Regions from separate parts of the Clostridium sp. CM036 genome, predicted to be linked through region 1. Evidence: riboswitches for the same ligand, from Rfam matches in the RefSeq annotation. Region 1 holds a riboswitch; the other holds the start of a gene.

Region 1 (10,650 bases):
AATGGATATGGATTTTCCATTTTAAGTTTATTTTTTATATAAGAGCATCCATAAGATCCCCACATTAATATTTGGAATTTCATTTCCGATATAATTTGCTAGTTGTGAGTTAGTAGCTACCATAGCTTTTAGAATTAATACGGTAAAAGCAAGCAATTCGAGTAAAGCTACAATTCCAGACATTGCTATTTCCCATATATATCTGAGAATTTCATATAAAATCCCCATTCTTTTTCTGAAATTTTACTTAAGTCAACAGATTTTGCACGCTTAACCTTTTTATCTATTTTCTCCCACATAACTTTCTTTATTGCATTAATTTGCTCATTGCAATTATTAGCTAGTAATTCCTTTGAAAGAATTAATTCATTATTAAGGGGTGTAGTCAATAACTCTTCTGATGTTTCAATTATTGATTTTGCAGTAATATCCTCTTCTTTCAATATTACTGCACAGCCGTGATTTACAGCGTATTGTGCATTTAGCTCCTGTTCACCTCGGCTACTTTTTCTAGAAAGTGGAACACAAATCATTCTTTTACCAATTGAAATACCCTCAGCAATTGCATTTGAACCACATCTAATAATCACTATATCAGATATAGCATAAATCAGAGACATATCATCAACATATTCATATTGACGATATCTTGCATCTGCAGGTAAATTGTTATTAAGTTTTCCTTTTCCACAAATATGAATAATATTATACTTTTCAAGAAGTTCGGATAAACACTCCCAAATCTTATTGTTAATTGCCGCCGAACCAAGGCTGCCTCCTAAGACCAGAAGAGTGGGGTTGCAGTTTTTGAAGGCTTTATCCTCAATGCATTCGTTTTGCACATTTAGTAATTCAGGACGTATTATCATGCCACAATAACCTCTTTTTTTACTAGGGACTTGAAATTTAGTACTAGGAAAGGTTACAAATACCTTTTTCGCAAATTTCATGCAAATCCTATTAGCAAGTCCAATAGTAACATCGGTTTCCCTAATGACAGATGGAATATGTTGTACCCAGCTTGCTATAATAACAGGTACCGAAACAAATCCTCCACCTGACATAACAACGGTCGGTTGTTCTTTCCTAATAATCTTATACGATTGATAGATTCCTTTTAAAACCCTGAATATATCTGTTACATTCTTCAGGGAAAAGTATCTACGAAGTTTACCTGTGCTAATAGCATGATAAGTAGCTAATCCTTGATTTTCAATCATTTCTTTTTCTATACCATGTCCAGAACCTATATACACAACTTCTAAACCTTCATTTTTCAGTAATGGTATTAGAATTTTATTAACCATAGCATGTCCAGCAGTTCCTCCACCAGTTAAAACAATTTTCATTTAAATCCTCCTTTAAATATTAGCTGCTTTTAAAAATTCAACAGTTTGCTCATAACTTATGACCGCATCTTGAGAATGATATAAGAAATTGTTATCTTTCTTAATAAAGTCGTTTATGATCCAAGAATGCCTGTCCTCAGCTTCAATAATGTACAGTTCATCATTCACACAGTAAATATGTTTTGTTTCTTCCTGCGTTGCTAAACATTCATTATTTTTTTCGCCTGGCCTTAGTCCAGTCACTACAATAATTGATTCATCTAATCCATATTTATATACTAAATACTTTGCAATATCATAAATCCATAACGATGGCATTCGTGCTATAAAAATTTCTCCTCCAGCACCACGAATTGCAGACTCAATTAATAATTCACAAGCCTTAGGAATATTAATAAAAAAGCGATTCATATCCTTATCTGTAAGCGTTACTGTCTGTTTTTCACTAATTTGTTTTTTAAATAATGGGATTACACTACCTTCACTTGCTAAAAGGTTGCCACATCTGAAAACAATAAATTTAGTTAATATAGAATTTTGGTTTGCAGCCAACATTAATTTTTCTCCTAACAATTTTGTACATCCATAAGTGCAATTTGCGTTTACCGCCTTATCTGTTGAAATATAAATTACCTTTGCTACCTTGTTAGCATTAGCACAATCAATTATATTGTTAGTACCTATAACATTAGTAAGAATAGCTTCATTAGGTGCTGTTTCACAAATTAGTACGTGCTTTAGAGCTGCTAAATGGAAAATAATATCACAATCACTACTCGCCTCTAATAAACGTTTTTTATCTCTAACATCTCCTAATACTATTTCTACACGTTTATCTGATAATGTCCTTTTTATTTCAATCATTTTCGCTTCATTTCTAGCAAAAATTCTAATTTGCCTAACTTCCATTTCTAGAAGCTTATGAGCTAACGCGTTACCAAAAGAGCCAGTGCCACCAACAATCAATATTTTTTTATTTTTCATAATATTCCCTCCATGTGTTTCCTATATTTTCATTATAAGAAACATATGTTACAACTATGTTACAACGTTTATTTTTATAAAAAAAGACTCCGCAACTAAAAATTGATTTGTATATTGTGAACTGCACCCTATTGTAGGCTATATCCCCTTAAAGTAGACGGATTAAGTAGTACTAAATATATTGTAACAACTTAAATCCTAATGAATAACATAATACAAAATATATTATAATTTCAAATATCGAGTTATTAGTAATATAAAGATAAGCGTTTAGATGATGAAGATGTAGTTTACTTATGCAACTATTATTAGATTTTTAGATCAAGGAGTGATTTTCGCTTGAAATATTCAATACTTCGGAGATATTGAAGAAGTGATAAAAATGAGGAGCGGTAAATATGAAAGTAGTTATATTATGTGGAGGTAAAGGGACCAGATTAGGGTCATCTACAGAAACTATTCCGAAAACATTAGCTTTAGTTTCTGGGAAACCAATTATATGGCACATTATGAATATTTATTCAAGCTATGGCTTTAATGACTTTATTCTTCCATTAGGTTTTGGTGGTGATAAAATAAAAGAATATTTTTGGAATTATGAGTGGAAAAACTCTGATTTCACCAAAGAACTCGGCAGTAATACTGTTTCTTTTTTAAATAAGCCTGCCAACTGGAAAGTGACTTTTGTTGATACAGGAACTGATACAATGACTGGTGGAAGAATTAAAAAAATTGAAAAATTCATTAATGAAGATACCTTTATGTTGACCTATGGTGATGGATTATCTGATATTAATATAAATAATCTACTAAAGTTCCATAAGGAAAACGGACAAGCGGTAACAGTTACCGGAATAGAAAGAAAGAGCCAATATGGAATTTTAACTGAAAAGGATGGTATTGCAACAACCTTTGACGAAAAATCAAAATTGGATGGCATAATAAACGGAGGTTTTTTTGTAATGAATAAAAAAGTTTTTAATTATATAGAAGATGACGATAAATGCATTTTTGAACAGGGTCCATTGAGAAACCTTGTAGAAAGTAGAGAATTGGCGGTTTATAGTTTCAAAGGTTATTGGACAGCAATTGATACTAATAAAGATCTAATTTATGCAAATGAGACATGGAAGTGAGTAAAATAAATAAGGACGATATGGACGCAATTTATGCATTTTTTTCTAAGGGTAAATCTCGGTTTAATAAACATGAAAATGAAAATCATGATATAAAAAAAGATAATAAAAAGGATGAAAAAAGCAAAAACAAAGATAGTAAAAAATATAAAGAAGAAAATGAAGAAGAAAATAAAGAAGAAGATATTGAAGACTATAGAGAATCAGATATAGAAGAATATAAACAAAGATGTTCCTTTTGTACAATAGTTAGCAAGGATTATTTAATAAAGACCTTAACTTTTTACTATTCACTTGAGAGGAATAGTGAAAATTTTCATCTATGGATTTGCTGTATTGATGATATTATCTATTCATCCCTTTCAAAGATGAATCTCAAAAATGCTTCTCTTATTCATTTGAATACAGTAGAAGACCAGCAACTGCTCGCTGTAAAAAACACGAGAAAAACAAATGAATATTGCTGGACATTGAAAGCAGCTGTTATTCGCTACGTGCTTATGAATTACAGCGTAAACTCAATAATATACTGTGACAGTGATATATTTTTCTTCTCAGATCCACAGATAGTATTTGATGAATGGGGTGAAGCTTCAGTGTTTTTATGTCCCCAAAGGGATCTTGAATGGGTTCACAAAATATATGGAAAATTTCAAGCAGGATTCATAGGTTTTAAAAAGGATATACAAGGATTGAATTGCCTTAATTGGTGGAATCAAAAATGCATTGAATGGTGTTATGGGGAACCTGACTCTGAAACGGGACGATGGGGAGATCAGAAATATCTTGATAAAATCACAGAAATGTTTTCAAATGTAAAAATTTCAAGAAATCTTGGAATAGATGCTGCACCATGGAATACAATTTATAATAATAATTTCAATATTACCTCAAAGGATAATGAAGTCTTTATTGAAGGTGATAAATTAATAGCATATCACTTTGCATGTCTTTCAATATTTAACGAAAATGACTATGACTTATGGACTTTTAATTATTTAGAAATAAGTTCTGCAATTAAGTCCAATATTTATATCCCATATATTGAAAGTCTAAGGAATACAATCAATGTTATAAGAAACAATCTTAATGAAAAAGTAGAGGGTTTATTTAATAAATCTGATTCTAAAGAAGCCCAGACATTATTTAAATACTCAGATCTGACGTTAGCCATGGCCCGCTATAACGATTTTTATAGCTTTTGTACTATAACTAGTAAGGCATATTTATTGCAAAGTATGTCACTTTATTCTTCGCTGAAGGATAAAATCGATAATTTTAATTTATTCATCTGCTGCATGGATGAAATTTCTTTTTCTGTATTAAGTAATCTGAAGCTTGAAAATACGATTATTATTAATGTTAGCGAAGTAGAGGATATGGAATTACTTCATGTTAAAGAAACCAGAAATATGCAGGAATATTGTTGGTCGCTTAAAGCACCATTGGTCCTTTATATTTTAGAGAAATATGCTATAGATTCAGTTATTTATTGTGATGCAGATATATTCTTTTTTTCTGATCCGATGGCGATCTTCAAGCAATGGAAGGATTATGATACACTAATTTGTCCTCAGAGGGATTGTCCGGAATTTGAAAAGGTACATGGACATTTTCAGGCAGGCTTTTTAGGTTTTAGAAACAGGAAAAGTAGTCTAGCTATTTTAAATTGGTGGAAGAAAAAATGTATAGAGTGGTGCTCAGATAAACCTGATATCATAATGGAGAGATGGGGAGATCAGAAATATCTAGATAAGGTTCCAAATTTATTTTATAGCATAAAAATATTAGATGACCTAGGTATAGATGCAGCTCCATGGAATCTAATTATTAACAATGATTACAAAGTTTACAAGGATAATAATACTGTTTTAATTGATGATCGAGAACTTATGGTTTATCACTTTGGCAGTATGAAAATATTTGATGAATCTGTCTTTGACTTATGGAAGCTAGATCCTTTGATTTTTAGCAAAGAAATAATTGATTATATATATATTCCATATTTAGATGCTTTATGCAAATCAATGGAAATATTAAAGTCATCAGGCCTTGTGGATCTTAAAGAATTATTTAGTAAAGAAGAGGTCACTAACGCTAAGAACCTGTATAGATTTCAATCGTAAATGTAAACCTTTCAACTTGGAGGTATAGTATATGGAAGAGGTTAGTCTTACCGGTAAGAGGATATTGGTAACTGGTGGATTTGGATTTATAGGCTCTCACCTAGTTAAGAGGTTATTGAATGAAGGCGCAGAGGTATCTATTATAGGAAGACAGAGCAGCCAAACCTGGAGACTGGAAGAGCAGTTAAAAAATATATCAATCTATGAGATTGATATAACTGACAGTAAAAAAATTGAAATTTGCATCAAGGATATATGCCCTGAAATAGTATTTCATTTAGCAGCTTATGGCGTAAACTCAGCACAAAAAGAATATATTAAAGCTGCAAACATTAATATTTTAGGAATGATTAATATTTTAAATTCATTGAAGGACACCGACTGCAAAAAATTCATTAATATGGGTAGCTGTGCTGAATATGGAGATAGGAAAGATCTTATGAAGGAAGATATGTATCCAGAACCTGTGAGCATCTATGGAAGTTCTAAAGCTAGTGCAACTATAATCGCTCATCAGATTGCCAGAGAAAATAATATAGATATTATAACCTTAAGGCCCTTTGGTATTTTTGGGGAGGGAGAAGAGAGGCATAAGATTTTTTGTCATATAATACTGTCAATACTGGAAGATAAGGAGGTAAGACTAACATCTGGTGAACAATTACGTGATTACTGCTACATTGAAAACATAATTGACGGATTGGTTATGTCTGCTAAAAGCAATTTAAAGAGCAATATTTTCAATATAGCAAATGGAAGTCTTTTCCCTTTAAAATACTATATAGATCTTATATTTAAAAATATTAAAACAGATAGGGTCCCCTTATATGGGACAATAAAATACAGAAAAAATGAAATGTGGTCACCTGGTGCGGATATAAGTAAGATCCATACTGAATTAGGCTGGAGCCCTAGAATAAGCCTTGAGGATGGAATTGTTAAAACAATAAGGTGGTATGAAGAAAATAAAGATATGTGGATTAAGCATTTACCATAGGATGTGAAAAAAATGTTAAAAGACCTTGAAAATAATTATAAAAATAAAAATGTTTTAATAACTGGTCATACAGGTTTTAAAGGATCATGGCTAGCTATTTGGTTAAAAAAATTAGGAGCAAATGTTATTGGTTATGCACTAGATCCCGTCAGTGTCAAAAGCAATTTCGTTTTATCTGAAATTAGCAATGATATTGTTGATATAAGAGGAGATATAAGAGATAGCAAACATCTTAATGAAGTTTTTATGACCTATGAACCAGAGATAGTTTTTCATCTTGCAGCACAACCACTCGTTAGGTACTCCTATGAAAACCCTAAAGAGACCTATGAGGTGAATTTTATGGGCACTGTAAATGTATTGGAAGCGGTGAGGGCCAGTAAAGAAACAAAAGCTTTAGTTATTATCACTAGTGATAAATGTTACGAAAATAATGAATGGATGTACAGCTACAGGGAAATAGATCCCATGGGTGGTTATGATCCGTACAGTTCTAGTAAGGGTTGCGTTGAACTTTTGGTTTCCTCATATAGAAATTCTTTTTTTAATACAGCTGAGTATAAAAATCATGAAAAAATAATTGTAACAGCACGGGCAGGTAATGTAATTGGAGGTGGAGATTGGGCCATCGATAGAATTATACCAGACTGCATCAGGGCACTAGAAAATGATGAAGAGATTTTGCTTAGGAATCCAGGTGCTGTAAGACCCTGGCAGCATGTCCTTGAACCATTATACGGATATTTACTTTTAGGAACAAAAATATTAAAAAAAGATGTGGAGTTTTCTGGAGCTTGGAACTTCGGACCTGAAGCTCAAAATGTCATTACGGTTCAGGAGGTTGTCAGAAGACTTGTCAAAGAGTGGGGCAATGGAAGCTGGAAATCTTTAATCCTTAAGGGAGATTCATTCCATGAAGCGAGCTTACTAAGTCTTGACATTAGCAAGGCTAGATTCTGTTTAAATTTTAAGCCTAGGTGGGGCATAGATGAGACAATAGAAAAGACTGTAGAGTGGTATAGGAAATATAAGGATGAAAAGGTGATTGATATATGCGAATCTCAAATTAATGATTATTGTAGATAGAGCTCTCATTCTAGGTGCATTAATATCAATATGGAGTGAAACTTAGGGTTCTAAAAAAAGAATAAATAATCTTTCCAATCAGATAATATTTATAAAATATTACAATTTTTAAGAGAAGTCCAAAATGGCTTCTCTTAAAAATTATTATCAGGGTCGTACTTTAAAGAGCCTTTAGGTAAATTATGTTTAATACTTAACTATCGTCTAACATGTTATATTTATAGATTAAATTCCTCTGCAACAACCTTTATAGCCTTTAATTTATCTCCAGTTTTAATAGCACAAGTAATTCTTATTTCTGATGTAGTAATCATTTTAATTTCAATATTGTTTTTGTTAAAAACCCTAAACATTCTAGCTGCTACTCCAGAGGTTGTCTTCATGCCAAGCCCCACCACTGAAAATTTAGTTATCTCTTCATCAACTATAACTTTATTATCTGCTATTAAGTTATCTATAATTTCTAAACTATCCTTTAAGCCTTCTTTAGGTATAGTAAATGATACACTTACCTTTCCATCTATAGGTGATGTTTGACTTATCATATCTATATTGATTCTTTTACTTCCTATAGCTTCAAATATAGTAGACAATATATTCACATCTTTAGGTATACGCTGAAGTGTTACTGCAACATCCTCATCACTAGTTGCTATTCCTGTTACTGGCTTATTTTCCATATTCATATTTTTTACCTCCTTAATTGCCATAGCTAAAAGCGCGCTTGAAATTATTTCACCTGTTGATAATAAAGCATCCAGTTCTCTCTTATCCGGTTTTTCTCCTATGCCTTTTGATAGAGATAATAAATCATCTGTAGTGTCCCCCATAGCAGATACTACTATAACTAAATCTGTATCTTCATTTTTCCTCTTTACTATACTTTGTGCAATCCCTTTAATTTTCTCTGTAGTTCCTACAGATGAACCTCCATATTTTTGAACAACTACTGCCATAATCAAATCACTCCTATTAATTATCACCTTTGGTGCTGTTTATCACCTTCGGTGCTATTTATCACCTTTTGTGAGATTTAGAACTCTTATATATTGTTCCAAAAAAAATAAATACAGCAAAGGAACACCTTTGCTGCATAAAATACATGTTTTTATACAAACTTCGTGTACCTTGTAGCTCACCACTGAAAAATCAGTGACAATTTTACACATATTATATGTAATCTCAGAAAACAATTTCACCAAATACATTTTCTTCGGCCATAGCTCCTTTTCTTATTCATCTTAGCCTGTAAGCTCCGAACAAGTACTCTTAGATACAGCACCTCTACCCTAGGTAGTTTATTTTTTTAATTAGTTTTTATATTATCACAGTATATTTATAAGTACAATCATTAATTATAGATGTTTTTGTTAAATCATCTCCTGCGGAGCTGAACAGCTTTGAAGAAGATGAATTGACGACTTCAGAAGGAGATTTACCCCTTTGTAGACCTCTGGAGTAGATAAGAATTCTCAATTGTTATCCCACCACTGAAGTTTTCTATTTATTAGGGCAAGTAACTCCTACTTATAGTAGGTAACTCCCACTTATAGAAGTGGGAGACTTTCCTTCTGAAATGTCGTTAAAACTATTTCTTAGGCATATATGGTATCTTATTTTTACCATCATATATTATTAAAGATTTAGCTTTTACAACATCAGTATTATATTTAAAATCTTTGTTAGAGAAATTTGCAACTACTTTTAAGTCCTTGCCAAATTTACTCATTTGTACAAGTTTGTCTGGTGAAAGTATTTTAAAATCCGTCATTTCCTTAGTTACAGCTTTTTTGTGAAATGGAGCCCAAATTTTATTGTGTGATGCTATTAAATCTTTATAATTATTCCATTCATATTTATCTATATGGTATAACGGTGGAGTATTATATAGAATTTCGTTTAACATTCTATTTCCTACTTCATCCTTTATTTTAAGCGTTGACCAGTCCCAGTGATAAGTAGTTATAACTGAGTCGTTGTAAACTAATTTAAAAAGAGGAAGAGAGTAAGTTTGATCAATAAATATATGTTTATATAAATCTTTTAGAGGAACTTGCTTCGAAAAACGATTAGGAACTCCGCCATTTGGAGAGTAATATGTTCCAAAATAATATTTACTATCTTTGTTTTTATTCATATCAGGATCCAGCCAAGAAAATGAGGGTGTTTCAATACCATGAGCAAAAGCTATAGTTTGGCTTGCAAAATCATTACCACCTTCAGAACCTATAACCATATTTTTATTATCTCTTATAAATGCCATTCTTTTAAGTCTTGCATTCATATCTTCTTGTTGTGTTGTTATGTGCTTCGGTGAGTAATCATCAAAAACCTCTCCAAAAGCATCGCAGTCAATAAACCAAGAATTATATTTTACGCCTGTATTTAAAATACTTTCTACTCTTTCTTTCACTGCTGGCATGGACAGAGTAGGATTAAGTTTTCTTCCTACCCCCTTAAAACCTTCTAATTTTTCACCCTTTCTATTTGTAACAGTAGCATTTTCATATAAAGATTTATCTTTAAAAGCAGCCGTAACCCATTTTTCTTCTCCAGGCTTATGAATAGAGTGATAAGAATCATAGGTACCTATTAAATAGCCCATATTATTGGCTTTTTCAACTAATTTAGGATTTATAGAACCTTGTATCCAATCATCGACGCCTATCCACGCATTTTTTATACCAGCGGCATTTATATCTTTTAATAAATCTACAGTATTGGAATTTGCCCAATTCTCTATTGGATCAAAATCATTTGGCATTTGAGATTTTAGTAACTTTTTATTTAAATCTATAAGTTCTAATTGATTTAAATTATTAACGCCTTTCTTTACTAATTTTTCAGTTTCTTTATCAAGATTCTTAAACACTTTAAGATTGTAAAAATCTTTTAATAATAATACCTGATTTAATGCACTCACTATTGTTTTCTTTTGATAATCGTCAACATAATCTTGAGTTTTTACTTGC
Region 2 (10,650 bases), 1.1 Mb from region 1:
AAGATATAATTGGCTTCTTTGCTAAATTTTATAAAACCATCTGCATTTTCTTTTTTTAAGATAGCATAAATCAGTCTCTTTATATTTAATATTAAGGATTCTTTATCCTTTAAAAGATACAAAGATACAACAAATCCAAGCAGAAATTTCATAAAAGAAGAGGTGAAACCTACGGCTGTTAGCAAGGCAACACTGATACCGGTATTTAGATATTTACTTAAGTTAGACATAAGTGTTAAGGTAGTTTCGTCTAAATATTTAGTTACACCATATTTATCAAGCAATTGAACCTTATCCATATTTTCATAAAACCAAATTCGAGTTTTAGATATATATTCGGGAGTTGAAACTGTTAGTTCGCGAATACTTTCACCTATACTAGGCGTTAGTATAGTGATACTAAAAACTATTATGCCTAAAACACATATATACATAATAAGTAGAGTTAGATTACGCTTTGTATGGAACTTTTTTTCAATATTGACCATTACGGGGTTTAATAAGTAGGCTATACCGAATGCCCATATAAATGAACTTATGTATGATATAAAAATACTAAGGGCATTGGTAACTAATTCTATGTGGTATACTATTCGAAATAAAATAAGCGATAATAAGATTATAGGGATTAAATTTAAATAAGGGATTTTTTTATCTTTGAACAAGCTCAATTCACTTCCTTAATTAATAATTATTTTAAAAATAATACGATGATGTAAGTATATCATAAATATAAAAATTAAAGAATATTTATAACATATTTCAGGTCACTATAAGGTTTATAGTGAATATTTTTGTTTTTTGCGGGACGGTTAGTAAGTATTTAAGTTAGCAATTAACAAATAACAATATTATGGATATTTACAATATATTTACAATATTATTATTGACTAATGGTAATAAAAGTATATAATAAATAAGTATGGTGAACAAATGACCGATGGTCATAAATTAAAATTAAAACCTAGGTGGTAAATGCATTATGAAAAAAGTTGAAATTATTAAAGAAAAACAAAGTAAATCGGAAATGAACAAATTAAAGAAGAAAAAGAGATTATACGACTCAGCTTATGAACTTTTTACAACTAAAGGGATTAATGACACTGCTATAAACGATATTGTAAAAGGAGCAGGAGTTGCCAAAGGAACTTTTTACCTTTATTTTAAAGACAAATATCACATTATTGATTTGATAGTCTTAAGAAAGAGTTCAAAAGTTTTAAAAGAAGCTATTGAGGTATCTATGAATAAGGAGTTTGAAGAATTTAATGATAAAGTAATATTCTTTGTAGATTATATAATTGAATATTTAAGGGAAGATAAAAAGCTTCTAAGGCTTATATATAAAAATCTTTCTTGGGGTATTTATAGAAAGGTGATAGCAGAACCTTTGGAGTATAACGAAATGAAGGAAATCGCAAAAGTATTTATGGATAATATAGTGAGCGAAACGATGTGTATATCGCAAGCTGAAAAGATATTATTTATGATTATTGAACTAACAGGTTCGGTTTGCTATAGCTCAATTATTTTAGAGGAACCAGATACTATAGATAATATGAAACCTGTGTTATTTAAAACTATTAAGAAAATATTGCAAAATTAATTTTCTAAGGGAGGGATGACCTAATTGAAAAAGTTCGGACATTTTATAGCTAAAAATAGGATAATAATTTTAATTATTTCTACATTGCTACTGGTTCCATCCGTAATTGGAATGGTAAACACAAAAATAAATTATGATCTTCTTACCTATCTACCACAAGAACTTGATTCCATGAAGGGACAAAATATTTTAGACAAAACATTCTCAAACGCAGCCACTTCAATGCTTATTGTTGATAATATGGAAGGCAAGGATGTTTTAAAAATAAAAGAAAAGGTTTCAAAGGTTAAAGGTGTAGAAAAAATTATTTGGGTAGATGATATTTTAGATACTACTATACCTAAGGAGATTTTGCCAGATGAAATTAAAAGCTCTTTTTATAGTGGCAATTCTACTATGTTAATAATTAAATTTAAAGAATCAGCATCTTCAGAAGCCACACAAAATGGTATAACCAATATAAGGAAGGTAACAAATAAACAATGTTATTTAAGTGGTATATCGGCAATTGTAAAGGATACTAAAGATTTATCGGATAAAGAAACACCATTTTATGTAATGATTGCAGTAATACTATCAGTCGTAGTTTTATCTTTAACAATGCAATCAGTTATAATTCCATTTATTTTCTTGTTAGGGATAGGGTATGCCATATTATATAATATGGGAACAAATATATTCTTAGGGCAAATTTCTTATGTAACAAAGGCATTAGCAGCAGTACTTCAACTTGGTGTAACTATGGATTATTCAATATTTTTACTTCATAGATACGATGAGGAAAGAGAACTTATGCCAAATGATCGTATAGGGGCAATGGGTGATGCTATAGCAAATACCATGGTCGCTATATCCGGAAGCTCACTCACAACTATAGCAGGTTTCTTAGCATTATGTACCATGCAACTTGCATTAGGTAAGGATATCGGGCTAGTAATGGCAAAGGGCGTTTTGCTTGGGGTTATAACTACGGTAACAGTATTGCCTGCATTAATTTTAGTGTTTGATAAACCTATTCATAGATTTAGTCACAAAACCATATTACCTGAATTTGATAAAACATCAAAACTGGCTACCAAACACTATAAAGTAATAACTATAGTATTTTTACTTGCATTTATACCAGCTATTTACGGAAATAACCACACTAAGGTTTATTATAACTTAGATGAATCGCTACCAAAGAATTTGGATTCTATTGTGGCAACAAATAAACTAAAGAAAGATTACAATATGACTTCGACACACTTTATTGTAATAAATGATAAGCTTGAAACTGATAAAGTTAAGGAAATGGTAAAGAAAATAGAAAAGGTAGATGGAATTGACAAGGTACTTGCTTCAGATAAGTACTTAGGACCACTTATTCCAGAAAGCTTTATCCCAGAAGATATTAAAGCCATTGTTCAAAAGGGCGGATATAAACTAATAATGGCAAATTCTAAATATAAGGCAGCTACAAAAGAAGAAAATGATCAGATAGATGAAGTAATTAAAGTTACAAAACAATATGACCCGAAATCAATGGTTTCAGGAGAAGGACCTCTTACTAAAGATTTGACAGAAATAGCGGATGTTGACTTTAAACATGTTAGCATAGCATCTATTGGCGCAATATTCGCTATAATACTTATAGTGTTTGCATCTGTATCTTTGCCAGTAATTCTGGTCTTAGCTATACAGCTCGCAATATTCATAAATATGGCAATTTCATGTTATATGGGAAATGTGATTCCATTTGTAGCATCTATAGTTATTGGAACTATACAGTTGGGGGCTACAGTTGACTATGCAATATTACTGACAACAAGATTTAGAGAAGAAATGAGAAATGGATACGAGAAAAACAAGGCTATGGAAATCGCAGTTAAGGGCTCTGCTAAATCTATTGTAACCAGTGCATTAACCTTTTTCGCAGCTACTGCAGGGGTAGCGATCATTTCTGACATGGAAATGATAAGTTCACTATGCACAATGATGGCAAGGGGAGCAGTAATAAGTATGGGAATTATCCTTTTTGTTCTTCCATCTATACTATTAGTAAGTGAAAAATTAATAATAATTACGAGTAGAAATTTTAAATCTAAAACACAAGCAAGTAGTGAACTAAAATCAGAATCACAATCAGAAAATTAAGAAGAACTTTTGAAAGCAAAACTATAGGGGAGATGTATTAACGTGAAAAATAAATGTATGTCAAAAAGATTATTAAGTATCGTGTTAATAGGTGCATTAGTTATTCCAAATATGACTTATGCTACTGAGTTAATTCAAAAGGATGAGACTGTTTATGTTACGTTAAATCAGCAAGGGGAGGTTAAAGAAAAAATAGTAAGTGATTGGCTTCACTCTAACGAGAAAAATATTGAAATTCATGATAAATCTATATTAAAGGATATAAAAAATGTAAAGGGTGAAGAAAAACCAAATGGTATTGGTGAGAGTTTAAATTGGAAGATAAGTGGTAATGATGTCTATTATAGAGGTACTACTGATAAAAAACTTCCTATTGATGTAAATGTTAAATACTTGCTTGATGGAAAAGAAATTAAACCAGAGGATTTGGCAGGTAAAAGTGGAGAAGTGAAAATAAAAATTGATTATAAGAATAATGAAAGCCGTATGGTTAATATTAAAGGGAAAAACAGAAAAATATATACTCCATTTAGCACTGTAACTGTACTAGATTTGCCAATAGATAATTTTAGAAATGTTAAGATTAGCGGTGGGAAAATGATTAATGATGGGAATAATCAAATAGTCACTTTCATTTCTCTTCCAGGTATGAAGGAAAGCTTGGATTTAGAAAAGACTACTTTAGACTTAAAAGAGAATTTAGAAATTACTGCACAGGTAGAAAACTTTGAAATGGGTCCTATAATGATAACAGGGACGCCAGAACTTCCTGATATGGAAGAGTTTAAAAGTGCCTCATCTTTAGGGGATTTAACTAAAGGCATTAATAACATACAAGATGCTAGTACCAAGCTAGCTGAGGGAACAGGCAAATTAGACCTTGGTCAAAAGGCTTTAGCTGATAATATGACATTATTTAATGGTGGAGTAACTAAGCTAGGCGTTGGGGTTTCAGGATTTAATACTGGTATGATAAAGATTGGCGACGGTACAAGTGCAGCACAAAGTGGTGCTCAGAAGGTGGCAGGTGGATTAAAAGCATTTGAGGCAGGAACTAGAAAACTCGGTAGTGGAGCACAGCAGTTTGGATCAGGTACAGTAGAATTTGCTGCAAATTCAAAAGCATTTGCAGATGGAGCAGGTAAGGTAGCATATGGAACAGATAAATTAGTTGCAGGTTCTAAAGGGCTATCAGATGGAGCTAATAAGTTAGCTGAAGGGACTAATACAGTGTCGGCTAAAATGGAATCACTAAGTGAGGGACTAGATACAATGGTGAATTCTACAGGGGATCTACAGCAAGGTCAAAAAAAAGTAACAGATGGTGCAGAGCAAAGCTTAGAAGGTATAGATAAACTAAAAAAAGGTAAAGAGTCAGAGATAAAAGCTACTGATTCTTTAATATCAGGAATTGAAAAATTACAGGGACTTATTGGGTTCCTTGGGGAAATTCCTGGTACAGGTGAAATAGCAGGAAATTTAAATGGTGGATTAGAAAATGAAAAAGGGGGCCTTGTAGCTTTAAAGGATGGCGGCAATGAATTGTTACAAGGATTAAATGAACTTGAAGAAGGCATAGAAAAAATCAAAACTGGTTCACAGCAGGTAGATACAGGTATGGGCCAGCTTCAAGAAGGACAAAAAAATGCAGTGTCAGGGTCAAAAGAATTAGCTAAGGCCACAAAACAAATATCAGATAAAACTGGTGAATTAGCTAATGGAGCAGGAGGACTTGCGCAAGGCACAGAACAATTAGGAACAGCTGCAGGAAAGCTTAAAACTGGTAGTCGGGGACTCATAGGTGGAGCAAATAAGTTAAATAATGCAGCTGAAGACTTAAGCGCAGGAACAAAAGTTATGGGAGAAAACACTAATAAATTAGTGGTAGGATCTCAAAGCGTGGCAGATGGTTTAACAAAATTAAATAATGATGGGATAAAACCATTAACACAAGGATCAAGTAAACTAAATTCAGCGGTGGGTGAACTTTCTGTAGGGTCAGGAAAATTAAAAGAAGGTGCCAATAAATTAGCAAATGGAAATAAAGAATTAGATAAAAATATGAAAAAATTTGATAAAGAGGGTATTCAAAAGATAAGTGGCGAAATTGACAGCAAAATGGGAGATGTGCGAGATATTATTGATGTGAAAGATGAACTTGTAAAAATATCTAATAATTATGGTACATTTTCAGGTGTAGGTGATAAGATGGATGGTAAAGTTAAATTTGTTATGAAAACTGATGGGATAAAAGTAAAGACTGTGGCAACTAAAGAAGATAAAAAAGTTGTAGAGATAAAAGAAGAAAAGAAGGGCTTTTTAACATGGGTAAAGAACATATTTAGCAGTAATGATCAAATGAAAAAATAATAAATCTAAAAATGAAGGTAGATACCGATTTAAATCGGAATGTAGAATTTATGGAAAGTATCTATAACAAATGCGAAAATAATTTCAAAAGTAATAAAGGGCGTTAGTTTAAATTTAAACTAATGCCCTTTATTACTTTTGAACGGATAAACCAATGTTAATATTTACAAAAAATTCATAATTAAAAGATAAAATAAACATTGTATATTTTTAAATTGTAAACATATAAATAACAGTGTAAAACACAAAAGAATCCAGTTGATACACTAATATAAGTGGAGTATAATAATCTAAGTTTCAATGATTTAAAATAATAATTATTATGAATTTAAATGAGGAGCAAAATTATGACTGGCCATAAAAAAATAACGAAAAAAAAATTAAAGTTACTCATTGTAGCGATGTGTTTATCGCTAAGCATATTGACACTGAGGGCTTATTTAAATAAAATCAATAGAAATTCGAGTAAAAATATAGAGACTATATCTAGTAAAGATGCTGAAATTAAAAGTAAGGATCAAAATGCAAAGCTAACAAAGATAGCATTCGAGAAGAATAATAATGTTTATCTTTATGATGAGATAAATGAACAGATTAAATCTTTAGGGGATAATTCAAATTCAAAAGATCTATTACAACTTTCTCCAGATAAAACAAAAATAGTATTTAGATCTTTTAATGAAGAAAAAGAAATAAATCCCCCACATATAATTGTTTATGATATTAAAACTGAAAAATCAACAGAGATTGATATAAATAATAAAGACGTTCAACAAATTATTGAACTCAAGTGGATAGATAATGAAAACATTTTGATTACGGGTCATATTAATCCGTCAGCTTCAGGTTATGCAATATATAACATAAAAAACAAATTGGAGTTAATATCATGCGTTGGTACCATAAGAGATATTATTATAAATAAAAAAAGCATCCTTTATAGCGTTACACCTCATATATTTCCAAAACCTAGGGCCAATTTATATATTAATGGTAATAAAATTTTTGAAAGTATAGAGGATAAAGAAGAAATATATGATGGAGTGATATCTAAAGATGGTAAAATGCTTGCCTTTAGAAGTTGGCTTTCAGATTCAAAGAATTCGAATGGTGAAGTAAGTGCTTATATTAATGTAGCTAAAATTAATAATGATGGAAAATCAATAAGTGATTTAAAGAAGACAAGCATAAATAGTGACATAACTGGAGATTTAAAATTTGATGATAAAAATAATATAAATATTATAGGGGACAAATTTATATATAAATTAGAAGCAGGCAATATTATTAAGGAAAAAAATAATTTGCCAAAGCAAGCAGAACTTTCTGCTGCGCAACTTAAAAAATTTAAACAAATTTTGAACAAGCAATTCCCCGAAGAATCTATTTTAGAGCAAACAATATTAGAAGATATAGATATATATAATGTGGTAACTTTTTAGAATTCGGAACTAACCTAGAAATTAAAGGAGGGTTAAAAATGAATAATAACTATAAATTTTTTAAAAATAAAGATTGCGAATATTTCCCATGCCATCAAGTTAAAAATGATGAAAAATTTAATTGTCTATTTTGCTATTGTCCACTATATTTTCTAGAGGAGTGTGGTGGAAATGGGAAATTCGTAAGTGGTGTTAAAGATTGCTCAATTTGCATGATTCCACATTCTGAAAATGGATATGAGTATATAGTAAGCAAGATAGTGGAAGTAAACAAAGCAAAAAGAAATAATAACTAAGAAAAAGTATTTTTTACTAAAAAAGTATAATTTTAAAAAAACATTGCATTTGAAACGTTTACGTATTATAATTAAGTAAGAGTTAAAAATAAAATTTAATAGTTTCACATAAATAGAGGTGCAGATAAAGAGGTAATTTTTGAATGATAAGGATATGAACATCCAATGTCAAAAATGAAGTATTTGTTTGCCGAAAGAATATTTTGGTTCTTCAATTTATTCTTGGGGATAGAAAGTAGTATTTCTATCACTGCCATAAGAGTTCTTATGGAGAGCTATTTATGTAATGAAAAGATGTTTTTTCATTGCATTAATAGACCTAGTACTTTGGTTAATTAAGGCGCTGAAAAATCAGTGCCTTTTTTTATTTCAAAATAAATTAACATAAGGCATTTTCTAAAAGATACACAACACAGATTTGTTGTTTTTTACAAAATTCCTAAAAATTACAAAATGAATAACTACAATAAACGAGGAGGAAAATAAAATGAAGTCTTTAATAAGGTTAAGAATGAGTGCACATGATGCACATTACGGTGGAAATTTAGTAGATGGAGCAAGAATGCTTCAATTATTTGGGGATGTAGCTACAGAACTTTTAATTATGAACGATGGTGATGAAGGATTATTCAAAGCATACGATGCTGTAGAATTTTTAGCACCAGTTTATGCAGGTGACTATATAGAAGCTGTTGGAGAAATAGTGAAGGTAGGGAATTCATCAAGAAAAATGATTTTCGAAGCAAGAAAAGTTATAGTACCAAGACCAGATATAAATGATTCAGCTTGTGATGTATTAGAAGAACCAATAATAGTTTGTAAGGCAAGCGGAACTTGCGTAGTTCTAAAAGAAAACCAAAGAAAATAATATGCAAGAGAATTAATGTAAACTTTTTCACCTAGTGGTTAATATTTTAGTTGCTAAATAAGTTTGTGCAAAATTATCATAATATACATAACTTATCATAAATATTATGGTAGATAGTAATTATTTTTGCACCACGAAGCACTATAAGGAGGTAGCACATGGAAAAATTAATAATTACTGCAGCTATATCTGGAGCGGAAGTTACAAAAGAACATAATCCAAATGTACCCTATACTGTTGAGGAAGTGGCAATAGAAGCGGAAAAAGCTTATAAAGCAGGAGCTAGCATCATTCATTTACACGTAAGGAAAGATGATGGAACACCTACTCAAGACAGGGAAAGATTTAGAGCTTGTATTGAAGCTATTAAAGAAAGATGTCCGGATGCAATTGTTCAACCATCAACAGGCGGAGCTGTCGGAATGAGTAATGCAGAAAGATTACAACCAGTTGATTTAGGACCAGAAATGGCAACCTTAGATGCAGGTACTTGTAATTTTGGTGGAGATGATGTATTCGTAAATACTGAAAACACTATTAAAGAATTTGGTAAAAAGATGATTGAAATGGGTGTAAAACCAGAAATTGAAGTTTTTGATAAGGGCATGGTAGACATGGCAATAAGACTTCAAAAGAAAGGTTTTATAAAAACACCAATGCATTTTAACTTTGTTATGGGTGTAAATGGTGGGATAACTGCTTCGCCAAGAGATTTAGTATTTATGGCAGGAAGCGTGCCAGAGGGAAGTACTTACACTGTATCAGGTATTGGTAGATTTGAATTTCAAATGGCAGCTGTGACTATTGTAATGGGTGGTCATGTAAGAGTTGGATTTGAAGATAATGTGTATATTGAAAAAGGTATACCAGCTAAATCAAATGCAGAATTAGTAGAAAAAGTAGTTAGACTTGCGAAAGAACTTAACAGAGAAATTGCCACTCCACAAGAAGCAAGAGAGATATTGGGTTTAAACAAAATATAAAACTGATAATTGTTATATCTTCAAGATAAATAAGAGGAGGTAAAATAAATGAATAAGGTTGTATCTTTAGAACAAGTTAGGCCATTACTCAAAGATGGAATGTCAATAATGATAGGTGGATTTTTAGCCTGTGGAACACCTGAAAAGATGATAGATCTATTAATAGAAACAAATGTAAAAAACTTAACTATAATAGCAAATGATACAAGCTATGTAGATAGGGGCATAGGAAGACTTGTAGTAAACGGTCAAGTTAAAAAAGTTGTGGCTTCTCATATAGGAACAAATGCTGAAACGGGAAGACTTATGACAGAAGGAAAAATGGAAGTAGAACTTGTGCCACAAGGAACACTAATTGAAAGAATAAGAGCAGCGGGAGCTGGGCTTGGTGGAGTGCTTACCCCTACAGGAGTTGGTACTATGATAGAAGAAGGAAAACAAAAACTTACAATAGAAGGAAAAGAATATCTATTAGAGCTTCCAATTAAAGCAGATTTAGCACTTGTTTATGCAAGCGTCGTAGATGAAATTGGAAATGCAGTTTATTATGGAACAACAAAAAACTTTAATCCAATTATAGCTACTGCTGCAGAAACTGTAATAGTAGAAGCTGAAAAAATTGTTAAAATTGGAGATTTAGATCCAAATAATATTGTGACTCCATGTGTATTGGTTGATTATATTATAGGGGAGGCTAACTAATATGATTACAGATAGCAAGATTGCAAAACAAATTATTGCAAAAAGAATTGGTAAAGAATTAAAAGATGGACAACTTGTTAATTTGGGCATAGGGCTTCCAACATTAGTTACGAATTATATTCCAGAAGGCGTCCATGTTACTCTCCAATCAGAAAATGGAATGGTTGGAATGGGAGCTTCTCCAGCAAAAGGAGAAGAAAACAAGGATGTAACTAATGCAGGTGGTCAATTTACTACAATACTTCCT

The links. A riboswitch is a leader RNA that binds a small molecule or an ion and turns the genes downstream of it on or off. The one in region 1 is predicted to bind lysine.
Region 2: it holds a riboswitch for lysine, as region 1 does, so the genes downstream of both, kal (3-aminobutyryl-CoA ammonia lyase) here and ACWJKE_RS16185 (ACT domain-containing protein) in region 1, are expected to answer to the same signal.

Annotation. Positions count from the first base shown of each region.
Region 1 is NZ_CM143652.1:3,416,411-3,427,060, reverse strand. It holds gene ACWJKE_RS16215 (undecaprenyldiphospho-muramoylpentapeptide beta-N-acetylglucosaminyltransferase) at 186-1,349, opposite strand; gene ACWJKE_RS16210 (polysaccharide biosynthesis protein) at 1,362-2,333, opposite strand; gene ACWJKE_RS16205 (sugar phosphate nucleotidyltransferase) at 2,732-3,469, shown strand; gene ACWJKE_RS16200 (glycosyl transferase) at 3,466-5,595, shown strand; gene ACWJKE_RS16195 (NAD-dependent epimerase/dehydratase family protein) at 5,627-6,592, shown strand; gene rfbG (CDP-glucose 4,6-dehydratase) at 6,605-7,678, shown strand; gene ACWJKE_RS16185 (ACT domain-containing protein) at 7,897-8,634, opposite strand; lysine riboswitch at 8,802-8,973, opposite strand; gene ACWJKE_RS16180 (glycoside hydrolase) at 9,267-10,650, opposite strand, start outside.
Region 2 is NZ_CM143652.1:2,343,388-2,354,037, reverse strand. It holds gene ACWJKE_RS11080 (AI-2E family transporter) at 1-665, opposite strand, end outside; gene ACWJKE_RS11075 (TetR/AcrR family transcriptional regulator) at 983-1,606, shown strand; gene ACWJKE_RS11070 (efflux RND transporter permease subunit) at 1,631-3,742, shown strand; gene ACWJKE_RS11065 (methyl-accepting chemotaxis protein) at 3,785-6,112, shown strand; gene ACWJKE_RS11060 (hypothetical protein) at 6,460-7,554, shown strand; gene ACWJKE_RS11055 (cysteine-rich small domain-containing protein) at 7,593-7,850, shown strand; lysine riboswitch at 7,956-8,136, shown strand; gene kal (3-aminobutyryl-CoA ammonia lyase) at 8,338-8,718, shown strand; gene kce (3-keto-5-aminohexanoate cleavage enzyme) at 8,877-9,701, shown strand; gene atoD (acetate CoA-transferase subunit alpha) at 9,750-10,403, shown strand; gene ACWJKE_RS11035 (3-oxoacid CoA-transferase subunit B) at 10,405-10,650, shown strand, end outside.